DNA from 4 places in the Rahnella sp. 1L-D-7-B-C2 genome. Region 1 is predicted to be linked to each of the others. Evidence: predicted binding sites of a transcription regulator. Region 1 holds the regulator's gene; each other region holds the start of a gene.
The links. Region 1 encodes PurR, which represses purine synthesis genes. Its sites were predicted from a motif close to CANGCAAACGTTTGCNTG; they were not measured.
Positions count from the first base shown of each region.

Region 2: the regulator PurR is predicted to act here: its motif matches at 1,487-1,504, upstream of purT (formate-dependent phosphoribosylglycinamide formyltransferase).
Region 3: the regulator PurR is predicted to act here: its motif matches at 1,850-1,867, upstream of rbsD (D-ribose pyranase).
Region 4: the regulator PurR is predicted to act here: its motif matches at 1,609-1,626, upstream of gcvT (glycine cleavage system aminomethyltransferase GcvT).

Region 1 is NZ_JBXAVQ010000002.1:307,145-310,308, forward strand. Features, by position in the region: gene AC0Z7K_RS05035 (C40 family peptidase) at 1-67, shown strand, start outside; gene cydH (cytochrome bd-I oxidase subunit CydH) at 234-323, opposite strand; gene purR (HTH-type transcriptional repressor PurR) at 657-1,682, shown strand; gene AC0Z7K_RS05050 (S6 family peptidase) at 2,056-3,164, shown strand, end outside.
Region 2 is NZ_JBXAVQ010000002.1:458,485-461,648, forward strand. Features, by position in the region: gene dbpA (ATP-dependent RNA helicase DbpA) at 1-1,320, opposite strand, end outside; gene purT (formate-dependent phosphoribosylglycinamide formyltransferase) at 1,575-2,753, shown strand; gene AC0Z7K_RS05845 (YoaH family protein) at 2,851-3,030, opposite strand.
Region 3 is NZ_JBXAVQ010000004.1:7,339-10,502, reverse strand. Features, by position in the region: gene kup (low affinity potassium transporter Kup) at 1-1,664, shown strand, start outside; gene rbsD (D-ribose pyranase) at 1,879-2,298, shown strand; gene rbsA (ribose ABC transporter ATP-binding protein RbsA) at 2,306-3,164, shown strand, end outside.
Region 4 is NZ_JBXAVQ010000008.1:36,071-39,234, reverse strand. Features, by position in the region: gene ubiH (2-octaprenyl-6-methoxyphenyl hydroxylase) at 1-107, shown strand, start outside; gene ubiI (FAD-dependent 2-octaprenylphenol hydroxylase) at 133-1,359, shown strand; gene gcvT (glycine cleavage system aminomethyltransferase GcvT) at 1,683-2,780, shown strand; gene gcvH (glycine cleavage system protein GcvH) at 2,835-3,164, shown strand, end outside.

The DNA.
Region 1 (3,164 bases):
CGATGATTACTGGCAAGACCATTACGTAGGCGCACGTCGGGTAATGACCCCGAAAACGATCCGATAATAAACAGTTCGTTAAGTCTGAAGTTTCGCTAATCAGCCATTGAATAGCATTTAACGAAGCGTTTCTGCAGGGAAGAGTATCGGCGCTAAAGGTCACTGCGTAAAATTGAAAAGGGCGATTCCTGTAACAGGTAATCGCCCTTTTTATTGCCTGACTTGCGCGTCTTTTAGTTCATCACTGCGGTGAAGCTGAAAGCGACAATCACAAGCAAAGCGCAAACCGTGGTGATTAATGACAATTTTAGATTGCGGTCCATAAAACCCCCTTACAGATCAATTGTGGCGCTTCATTTAGCCACACTAAATGTGTGCCAACGCATTTTCTCATACTTCACGTCTAAAATCCCGCGTTGATTCATGCCCGATAACCTACAATAACACTTCCACTTTCCTGCAATATAAGAGAAAATTGTCGGTTACCACGCCTGTGTGCCGGTCGATTTCTCCCGAGGGCGCTTTACGCCTCACTCTGACGAACTCACCCAACGATTTCACTGCCTTTTTATTAGCTCGCAGTGAAATCCACGCAAGCAAACGATTAACATAATGCTAACGTGCTGAAACACGTGAGTTCAGGAGTCATTCCTTACATGGCAACGATTAAAGATGTCGCAAAGCGCGCTGGCGTTTCCACCACAACCGTGTCGCACGTCATCAATAAAACACGTTTCGTCGCCGAAGACACTAAAGCCGCGGTTCTGCTGGCCATCAAAGACTTGCACTACTCGCCAAGCGCCGTCGCACGCAGCCTGAAGGTCAATAACACTAAAACGATCGGCCTGCTGGCGACCTCGAGCGAAGCGCCCTATTTTGCAGAAGTGATTGAAGCCGTGGAAAACAGTTGCTTCTCCAAAGGCTATACGTTGATTTTGTGTAATTCACACAACAATCTGGATAAGCAACAGGCATATCTGGCGATGCTGGCACAAAAACGTGTCGATGGTTTGCTGGTGATGTGTGCGGAATATCCTGATGAACTGCTGAACATGCTGGAAGAATACCGGTCAATCCCAATGGTCGTCATGGACTGGGGCGAAGCGCGTAAAAACTTCACCGACAGCATTATCGATAATGCGTTTGAAGGTGGTTACATGGCCGGACGCTATCTGATTGAACGCGGTCATCGCGATATCGGCGTGATCCCAGGGCAGCTGGCGCGTAACACCGGCGGTGGCCGCTTTCAGGGTTTTGTGAAAGCGCTGACGGAAGCCAATATTCCTTTGCGTGAAGAATGGGTAGTTCAGGGTGATTTCGAACCTGAGTCAGGTTACCAGGCGATGCAGAAAATCCTGATGCAAAAACAACGCCCGACCGCCGTTTTCTGTGGCGGCGACGTCATGGCGATGGGCGCGATTTGTGCAGCCGATGAGTTTGGTTTACGCGTTCCTCAGGACATTTCCGTTATCGGATATGATAACGTTCGCAATGCCCGTTACTTCTCACCTGCGCTGACCACGGTGCATCAGCCGAAAGAGCGCCTGGGCGAAATGGCCTTCACGATGTTGCTGGATCGCATCGTCAGTAAGCGTGAAGAATCGCAGACCATCGAGGTACATCCGAAACTGGTAGAACGCCGCTCGGTGGCTGACGGGCCGTACCGTGACTATCGCCGTTAATATTTGCCTGTTATAACTGATGTTAATACCTTATTGCGCCTGCCTTTGCAGGCGTTATTTCGCTACGAGCACGTTAATTTAAAGTGAATGTTGTTTAAGGAAAATCAGGTTTTCCCTTTTAATTATTATATGAATTCATTTGCCATGCGCATTAATTCACCGCAATTGATAATTAACCGTAATATTATACACGTGAGTTATTTGTAAAACATAAATGATATAAAAAACATTTTGAGGTGATATTTCATTATACATTTCAAATGAATAGGTATTATATACCACCCGCCTGAACAGGCCCTTACAATTATAATTTCACTTCCCAATAAGGTTCAATTAATATCTTGCGTCTTTTAAAAGGAAGTAAGGAAATTTAATGGAATGGAAGCCAAGTTTACTCGCAACACTGATCTCTTGCGCTATTTTCAATACTCATGCAGGAATAATGCGTGAAGATGTCTCGGTACAAGACTACCGGGACTTCGCTGAAAACAAAGGTAAATATACCCCCGGAGCAGAAAATATAGAAGTGTTTAAACTGGATGGAACATCTGCGGGCATATTGAATTTCCCAATGCCTGATTTCAGTTCTACGGATGATTACGCCACGGGAACACTCGTAGCGCCGTCCTATATCGTCAGCGTTGCGCACAATACCAAGTTCACATCGAGCAAGTTCGGCAATGGCGCTAAATACGCTTACAGCTATAAATTTATTGCCAGAAATGATGATCCAGGATATCCCGCAGATACGCCCCAAGATTTTCAATCCCCGCGTCTGAATAAAGTCGTCACTGATGCCGCTACTGTGCCTTATGTTTCACAGACTGAACTGAGAAGCGATCGTGAAAGGTATAAATATTTAGCACGCGTAGGTACAGGGCATCAATATCAGGTTGACCCTGTCACAGGGCAGGCAAACTCGTTAGCCATTTCTTACGCCTGGAAATCAGGGGGAACGGTTGTTAACCCAATGGAAAACGATCAATGGCTTTATTGGACGAACGCCGGCCCAAATGACGCCAATCTAACACCACTGTCCACTGCAGGTACATCCGGTGACAGTGGAAGTCCGACTTATGTCTACGACAGTGTGGATAAACAATGGAAATTAGCAGGCCTTCACGACCGCCACAGCGGAACAATGCCATATGGCAATTATGTGTCCTACGAAACTTACATGCAAACTGCGTATCTTGAGTCAATAATTGCTGCAAACACTGACCCTGATGTCAACGATATTGCTGCCGACGGCGATATTCACTGGGGGAAAACGGCAATTACTCAGGGGAGCTCTCAGTGGCAATGGCACGGTGTTAGCTATGCGTTGCCCACTCAGGCGAGCAATGCTGAGCTGAACTCAACACACGATCTTCGCTTCAATGGCGAAGGCGGTCTGCTTGTGCTGGATTCTTCCGTAAATCTTGGCGCGGGTAAGCTTCAATTTTCCAATGATTACCGCGTTGCCTCCGCGGCAGGTGCTAA
Region 2 (3,164 bases), 150 kb from region 1:
TTTGGCGCTCTTCTGACGAATCGCTACGTACGCGTGGATCGGGAACATGTCAATTTTACCGACTTCGGCAGCGGTCAGGCCAGCTTCACCGGTCAGCGCGCCGAGAATGTCACCGGGGCGGATTTTGGCTTTACGGCCACCGTCGATGCACAGGGTCGCCATGACAGGATCCAGCGCTACCGGCGTAGCGGCCAACGCCTGTGCAGCCGGCTGCCAGACAAAGGTCTGACGAGTGTAATCTTCCAGTGCGTGAACACGGCCCATTTCCTGCGGCGTGACTAAACTGACGGCCAGACCGCTGGTGCCTGCGCGGCCGGTGCGGCCTACACGATGGATATGCACTTCAGGATCGAACGACAGTTCGTAATTGATCACCAGACCGAGATCTTTGATGTCCAGACCGCGCGCCGCCACGTCGGTGGCCACCAGCACGCGGCAACTGCCGTTGGAGAAACGCACCAGCACACGGTCACGGTCACGCTGTTCAAGATCGCCGTTCAGCGCCAGCGCGCTGATGCCTTTGGCGGACAGCGCATCGCAGACGTCCTGACAATCGCGCTTGGTGTTACAGAACACCACGCATGACGTAGGCTGATGCTGATAAAGCACCGCCGCAAGCAGTGACAAACGTTGATGTTTATCGGCTTCGATAAAGACCTGCTTGATATCCGCAACGTCTTCTTCACCTTCAATTTCGACTTTCAGCGGCTGGCGCTGGAATTTAGAACTAATACGCTCGATGCCGTCCGGATAAGTTGCGGAGAACAGCAGCGTCTGACGGGCGGGCGGTGTGTAGCTGACCACGTCTTCAATGTCTTCGCTAAAGCCCATGTCCAGCATGCGGTCGGCTTCATCCAGCACCAGCACTTTCAGTTGATCCAGCTTCAGAGTGCCTTTACGCAAATGTTCCTGAATACGCCCCGGCGTACCGACCACGATGTGCGGCTGACGCACCAGTGATTCCAGCTGAGGGCCGATTGACTGGCCGCCGCAGAGGGTCAGAATTTTGATGTTCTGGGTAAAGCGAGCCAGACGACGTAACTCTTTACTGACCTGATCCGCCAGTTCGCGGGTCGGGCACAGCACCAGCGCCTGGGCGTAGAACTGCGCCACGGTGATACTGTTCAGCAAACCGATCCCGAACGCAGCTGTTTTGCCGCTACCGGTTTTAGCTTTGGCCAGGACGTCCTGCCCCTGCAAAATGGCAGGCAGTGAAGCGGCCTGAATCGGGGTCATTTCGGTATAACCCAGTTCGGTCAGGTTAGAAAGTTGCTCAGCGGGCAGTGTCAGGGCTGAAAAGGAATGCGTGCTCAAGGCGATAACTCTTTATGTGAGGCAAAAATCGAAGCAGCGGCAGAGGGTCTGACGCCATGGTTTGGTTAAATGATAACAGAGACGCCCGCTGACTGCCTTAAACGGCAGAAAACTGGCTGAAAAAATCCCTTACACGCCCCACTTTGCTCCGCGACGAATTCGGCGATCATACTGCGCAATCGTTTTCGTTGATCATTAATTCAGATATACTGCGCGCCGAAATTCTCATTTTTATTCATCACAGATCTGGGTACGAAGCTATGTTAACCATTGGTACTGCACTGCGCACCGGCGCCACACGCGTCATGTTGTTAGGCTCTGGCGAACTCGGGAAAGAAGTGGCGATTGAATGTCAGCGTCTTGGCCTGGAAGTGATCGCCGTGGATCGTTACGCCGATGCACCGGCAATGCAGGTTGCTCATCGCAGCCATGTCATTAATATGCTGGACGGCGACGCGCTCAAACAGGTTATCGAAAGCGAACGTCCCGATTTCATCGTGCCGGAAATCGAAGCTATCGCCACCAGTATGCTGGTCGAGCTGGAAAAACAGGGTCACAACGTGGTGCCTTGCGCCGAAGCCACCCGCCTGACCATGAACCGCGAGGGCATCCGTCGTCTGGCTGCAGAAACGCTGCAACTGCCGACGTCCAGTTACCAGTTTGCGGATGATGAAGCCTCTTTTCGTCAGGCTGTCGACGCAATCGGTTACCCGTGCATTATCAAGCCGGTCATGAGCTCATCGGGTAAAGGCCAGAGCCTGATCCGAAGCGCAGAACAGTTGCAAACCGCATGGGATTACGCGCAGCAAGGCGGTCGTGCCGGTGGCGGTCGCGTCATTGTGGAAGGCCTGGTGAAATTTGATTTCGAGATAACCTTGCTGACCATCAGCGCCGTGGATGGCATCCACTTCTGCGCGCCAATCGGCCATCGTCAGGAAGACGGGGATTACCGGGAATCCTGGCAGCCACAGCAGATGACCGAACTGGCCCTGCAACGTGCGAAAGAAATTGCCGAAAAAGTCGTAAAAGCCCTTGGCGGTAAAGGTCTGTTTGGCGTCGAGCTGTTTGTGTGCGGCGACGATGTGATCTTCAGCGAAGTCTCACCACGTCCGCACGATACCGGCATGGTGACGCTGATTTCTCAGGATCTCTCGGAGTTTGCTCTGCACGTTCGCGCCTTTCTTGGCCTGCCGGTGGGCAATATCCGCCAGTTCGGCCCTTCCGCCTCTGCCGTTATTCTGCCTGAGCTGACCAGCAACGACGTCACCTTCAGCGGTCTGGAAAATGCGCTGACCGGTTACAATCAAATTCGCCTGTTCGGCAAGCCGGAAATAAGTGGGAAACGCCGTCTGGGCGTTGCGCTGGCGATTGCCGATAACGTCGAAGATGCGGTGGAACAGGCCAAACAGGCTGCCGCTGCGGTGGTCGTCAAAGGCTAGTCTCTGCGGATTTCACATAAAAAAACCGGACGCCTGCAAAGGCTCCGGTTTTTTTCATCACAATTTGCCTGAAAGAAAACACCTTCAGGACAGGGTGTTATTCGTCTTCGTCATCAAAAATGACGGTCACGCGATCGCCTTTGTGCGTCTCACGGATTTCTGCCGCCACGGTAGCAATGGCTTCGCCGCTGCTCATGCCATTTTCCATTAACTGGCGGATACGATCGGCGGCCTGTTCTTGTTCGTTATGTGATAGTGAAGGCATACCTGTCAGCATGGGAGATTCCTGTTGTACGTGGTGACTGTTGCAAGATAAACAACGCCCGCAGGCTGCGGGGTTGCACAGTATACGCCTTATTCATGCAAATCGCCTGTGCTGGTTTCCGGGGGCGGAATCTATGTTAGGATCGC
Region 3 (3,164 bases), on a different contig from region 1:
TCACGTATGTGATGCGGGCGGACAATGCGGGGGAAGGCGGTATACTGACGCTGATGTCTTTGGCGGGCAGAAACACGTCGTCACGCACCACGGCGGTGCTGGTGATTCTTGGCCTGATCGGTGGTAGCTTTTTCTATGGCGAAGTGGTGATCACTCCGGCAATTTCGGTACTTTCCGCAATGGAAGGTCTGGAGATTGCAGCGCCGTCACTCGATCCTTATATCGTTCCTCTTTCTATTACTGTTCTGACGCTGCTTTTCATTATTCAGAAACACGGGACCGGTATCGTGGGCAAACTCTTCGCCCCGGTAATGCTGGTCTGGTTCCTGACGCTCGCCGTTCTGGGGGTTAACAGCATCATGCAGAACCCTGAAGTTTTACGCGCCATGAACCCAATGTGGGCGGTTAACTTCTTCATCGAACATAAATCCTTCTCCTTCCTGGCACTCGGCGCTGTCGTTCTGTCGATTACCGGTGTGGAAGCGTTGTATGCCGATATGGGGCACTTCGGGAAATTCCCGATCCGTCTGGCGTGGTTCACGGTGGTATTGCCGTCCCTGGTGCTCAATTACTTCGGTCAGGGCGCGTTGCTGCTGAAAAATCCGGAAGCGATTAAAAACCCCTTCTTCCTTCTGGCGCCTGACTGGGCGTTAATTCCGTTACTGGTATTAGCCACGTTAGCGACCATCATTGCCTCTCAGGCGGTGATTTCCGGTGTGTTCTCCCTGACGCGTCAGGCTGTGCGACTGGGTTATTTACCGCCGATGCGCATCATTCACACCTCGGAAATGGAAGCCGGTCAGATTTATATCCCGGCCATTAACTGGTTGCTGTATTTCGCAGTGGTGATTGTGATTGCCAGCTTTGAACATTCCAGCAATCTTGCCGCGGCGTACGGAATTGCGGTGACTGGTACGATGGTGCTCACCAGCATTCTTTCCTGCACGGTGGCGCTGAAAAACTGGCACTGGAAACCGTTCCTGGTAGGTATTTTGCTGATCGGTCTGCTGTTTATGGATATCCCGCTGTTTGCAGCGAACGCCACTAAGCTGTTCTCTGGCGGCTGGTTGCCGCTGACGCTTGGCCTGTGCATGTTTATCGTCATGACCACGTGGAAAAGCGAGCGTTTTCGTCTTATGCGCCGCATGAACGAACATGGGAATTCGCTGGAGGCAATGATCGCTTCGCTCGAGAAATCTCCGCCGGTTCGCGTTCCGGGAACTGCGGTGTATATGTCGCGAGCCATCAACGTCATTCCGTTCGCATTGCTGCATAACCTCAAGCACAACAAGGTGCTGCATGAGCGCGTGGTACTGCTGACGCTGCGAACGGAAGACGCGCCTTATGTACACAACGTCCGGCGTGTCACTATCGAGCAGCTGTCACCGACGTTCTGGCGCGTGGTGGCAAGTTACGGATTTAAAGAAACGCCGAACGTGGAAGAGATTTTCCACCGCTGTGGTCTGGAAGGTTTGCCGTGCCGGATGATGGAAACGTCGTTCTTCATGTCGCATGAATCGCTGATCCTGACCAAGCGTCCATGGTATCTCTACTTCCGTGGCAAGCTGTTCATGGCGCTCAGTCGTAACGCCTTGCGCGCGCCGGACCAGTTTGAGATCCCGCCCAACCGCGTTATCGAACTGGGTACGCAGGTGGAAATTTAATCCTGCTTTTTGCCGCTCACAGGGTACCTTCGGGTACCCTGTTTTGTTTGTATCTTCTCCTTTGTGAAATGACTAACTCAAATTGCCTCCCGATTTCTGAATCATTCAGCGAAACGTTTCGACGTTGATCACAATTCCATCACATCTTCGTTGCCTTGTGCGGCCAGTCTCATAAACTCAGTGGTGAGCGAAACGTTTCGCTGTAGGAGTCAAAATGAAGAAGTCACCGCTGTTAAATGCCGAAATCTCAACTGTTATTGCCCGGTTAGGTCATACCGATCAGCTGGTTATTGGCGATGCCGGACTTCCGGTGCCAGCAGCTTGCCAGCGCATCGATCTGGCGCTAACCCAGGGAGTTCCCACCTTTTTACAAGTCTTAGAGGTAGTGACACACGAGATGCAGGTTGAGCGGGCTATCCTCGCAGAGGAAATCCTCACTAAAAATCCTCAACTCCATGAAGCGTTACTCGCCCGATTGACACAACTCGAACAACACCAGGGAAACACCATTGCTTTGGATTACGTCAGTCATGAGGCATTCAAAGCGCAAACCGAAAAAAGTCGGGCTGTCATCCGCAGCGGGGAATGTTCGCCGTATGCGAATGTGATCCTGTGTGCCGGCGTAACCTTCTGAGGCCTTTATGCAACCTTTGCTGCAACTAACAGGGATTGATAAAGCCTTCCCCGGCGTAAAAGCACTTTCCGGCGCGGCGCTCAGCGTTTATCCGGGACGTGTCATGGCGCTGGTGGGTGAAAACGGCGCGGGTAAATCCACGATGATGAAAGTGCTGACCGGCATCTACCAAAAAGATGCCGGCTCAGTGCATTTCCTCGGCAAGGAAACCGCGTTCAGTGGCCCGAAAGCTTCGCAGGAAGCGGGGATCGGCATCATCCATCAGGAACTTAACCTGATCCCTCAGCTGACTATCGCTGAAAACATTTTTCTCGGCCGTGAGTTTGTAAACGGTTTTGGCCGCATCAACTGGAAAAAGATGTATGCCGAAGCGGACAAACTCCTGGCCCGTCTGAATCTGCGCTACAAAAGCGATCGTCTGGTCGGTGAACTATCGATTGGCGATCAGCAGATGGTCGAAATCGCCAAAGTGCTGAGCTTTGAATCCAAAGTCATCATCATGGATGAACCGACGGATGCGCTGACCGATACTGAAACCGCCTCCCTGTTTAGCGTTATTCGCGAACTGAAGGCGGCCGGCTGCGGCGTGGTGTACATCTCGCACCGCATGAAAGAAATTTTTGAGATCTGCGATGACGTCACCGTATTCCGTGACGGGCAGTTTATCGCCGAGCGTCCGGTCAGCGAGCTGGAAGAAGACACCCTAATCGAAATGATGGTTGGCCGTCGTCTGGAAGAGCAGTATCCGCGTATTGTTCACAAGCGCGGTGCGCTGCGCTTGCAGGTTCGCGATGTCTGCGGGCCGGGCGTGGATAACGTCAGTTTTGATTTGCACAGCGGCGAGATCCTCGGGGTATCCGGGCTGA
Region 4 (3,164 bases), on a different contig from region 1:
GGCTGCCATTAATGGTCGGACGTAATCTGGGTTTAATGGCGATGGAAGGTATTACGCCGCTGCGCGATGCTTTTACACGCAGGACTTTAGGCTGGGTTGACCGTTGAGCCTTTGATCCTTACAGGAAAAATTATGCAATCTTTTGATGTGGTTATCGCCGGGGGCGGGATGGTTGGTCTGGCGCTGGCGTGCGGATTACAGGGCAGCGGATTGCGCGTTGCGGTGCTTGAAAGCCAACAGCCGGATCTCGATTCTCCTTTGCCGGAACAACCGGGACTGCGTGTTTCAGCCATCAATGCCGCCAGTGAGCGTTTACTGAAATATATCGGTGTCTGGGACAATATCACCGCGCAGCGCGCCAATGCCTATCAGGGGATGGAAGTCTGGGATCGCGATAGCTTCGGCAAAATCGCGTTCCGTGGTGAAGAATACGGATTCAGCCATCTCGGTCACATCATTGAGAATCAGGTGATCCACCGCGCGTTATGGCAACAGGCGGAGAAATCCTCTGATATCACCCTGCTGGCACCCGCTACGCTGAAAAACGTCGCGTGGGGCGAAAACGACGCCTTTATCACGCTTAGTGACGAACGCCAGATGAGCGCGCGCTTAGTCGTTGGCGCAGACGGCGCACAGTCGTGGCTTCGTCAGCACGCCGATATCCCGTTGACATTCTGGGATTACCGCCATCATGCACTGGTGGCGACCATTCGCACCGAAGAGCCGCACCAGTCTGTTGCACGACAGGTCTTTCACGGCGATGGCATTCTGGCCTTTCTGCCGCTGGCCGATGCGCATTTATCTTCGATCGTCTGGTCCGTTTCGCCGGATGAAGCACAGCGACTGCACGGACTGGCACCGGAAGAATTCAACAAAATTCTCGCCAGCACTTTCGATCTGCGTCTGGGCATCTGTAGCGTGGAAAGCGAACGTCAGACCTTCCCGCTGACTGGTCGTTATGCCCGCAGCTTTGCCGGACAGCGTCTGGCGCTGGTGGGGGATGCGGCGCACACCGTGCATCCGCTGGCCGGGCAGGGCGTCAACTTAGGCTTTATGGATGCGGCCGAGCTGGCATCTGAGATCAGACGCCTGCAAAAAGAGGGCAAAGATTTCGGACAGCACATGTATCTGCGCCGCTACGAGCGCCGACGCAAGCATAGTGCAGCACTGATGCTAGCCGGAATGCAGGGATTTCGCGAACTGTTTGCCGGTGACAATCCGGCAAAGAAACTCCTGCGCGACATCGGCCTGACGCTGGCTGATTCTCTGCCGGGCGTAAAACCTAAATTAGTGCGTCAGGCTATGGGGCTGAACGATTTACCCGAATGGTTGCATGACGATCCGCTTCGATTGAAATAATCTAATTTCAGCTCAGTTTTTCCATTACATTTTCTAATCCGTGGCCGGATTTCTCATTCTGCAAATGGTGAGAAATCCGGCCTTGTCGTTATATAACGTCGATATTTTTGCTGTTTATTTGTAGATTTTGCGCCACAAACCCCATTTTCCCAGTCAAAAACTCTGCACAATGCCCCTGCTAATTAACTGACATTCCCTTTGCTCTGCATATTTTATCTTATGGTTAGCAGGGGGATTCGGTGGTAAGTTCAGGTAAAGGGTATCGTTTGCGCTCCCTGCGAATTTCGACTTTTTCAGGCAGCCTTTTCGTCATGAGGAATAAGATGGTTAAGCAGACTCAGCTTTTTGAACAACACGTCGCGTGCGGTGCGCGTATGGTCGATTTCCACGGCTGGATGATGCCTTTGCATTATGGCTCCCAGCTGGATGAACACCACGTTGTGCGCCAGGATGCCGGCATGTTCGACGTCTCCCACATGACCATTGTTGATCTCCGCGGTGCCCGTACCCGTGAATTCCTCCGTTACCTGCTGGCGAACGATGTCGCCAAACTCACCGTTCCTGGCAAAGCGCTGTACACCGGCATGCTTAACGCGTCGGGTGGCGTGATTGATGACCTGATTGTTTATTTCCTTACCGAAGATTATTTCCGCCTGGTGGTGAACTCCGCGACCCGCGAGAAAGATCTGGCATGGATTTCGCAGCATGCAGAACCGTACGGCGTCGAACTGACCGTGCGTGATGATTTAGCGCTGGTGGCCGTTCAGGGGCCGCAGGCGAAAGAAAAAGCCGAAACCTTATTCACCGCTGAACAAAAACAAGCTGTCGCGGGCATGAAGCCGTTCTTCGGCGTACAGGCGGGCGATCTGTTTATCGCGACCACCGGCTATACCGGTGAAGCGGGCTATGAAATCGCACTGCCGCAAGAACAGGTCGCAGATTTCTGGCAGAAATTGCTGGCGGCGGGCGTGAAGCCTGCGGGGCTTGGCGCGCGTGACACGCTGCGTCTGGAAGCGGGTATGAACCTTTACGGCCAGGAAATGGATGAAGGCGTTTCACCGCTGGCGGCCAACATGGGCTGGACCATCGCCTGGGCACCGGAAGACCGCAATTTTATTGGCCGTGAAGCGCTGGAAAGGCAGCGCGAGCAGGGCACTGAACAGCTGGTCGGTCTGGTAATGACCGAAAAGGGCGTATTGCGTAACGAACTGCCGGTGCATTTCACCGACGCCGCAGGCAACACCCAACAAGGCGTGATCACCAGCGGTTCATTCTCCCCGACGCTGGGCTATAGCATCGCGCTGGCGCGCGTTCCGGCAGGCATCGGCGAGCAGGCGATTGTGCAAATTCGTAACCGTGAGATGCCGGTAAAAGTCACCAAACCGGGCTTTGTCCGCAACGGTAAACCGCTGGCGCAGTAACCCATCCGATTGAATTGAACACAAAAATTTAAAAACATTTTCAGGAGATTATTAATGAGCAATGTTCCCGCAGAGTTGAAATATGCCTCTTCCCACGAATGGGTGCGTTCAGAAGGCAACGGCGTTTACACCGTGGGCATCACCGAACACGCACAGGAATTACTGGGCGACATGGTGTTTGTTGATCTGCCAGAAGTCGGCCGTGAAGTGGCCGCTGGCGAAGACTGCGCCGTGGCAGAATCCGTGAAAGCGGCTTCCGATATTTACTCCCCGATCAGTGGCGAAATCATCGCGGTGAACGGCGAGCTGGAAGGCTCCCCTGAGCTGGTGAACAGCGAGCCATACGGTGCCGGTTTCCTGTTCCAGATTAAAGCGTCAGACGAA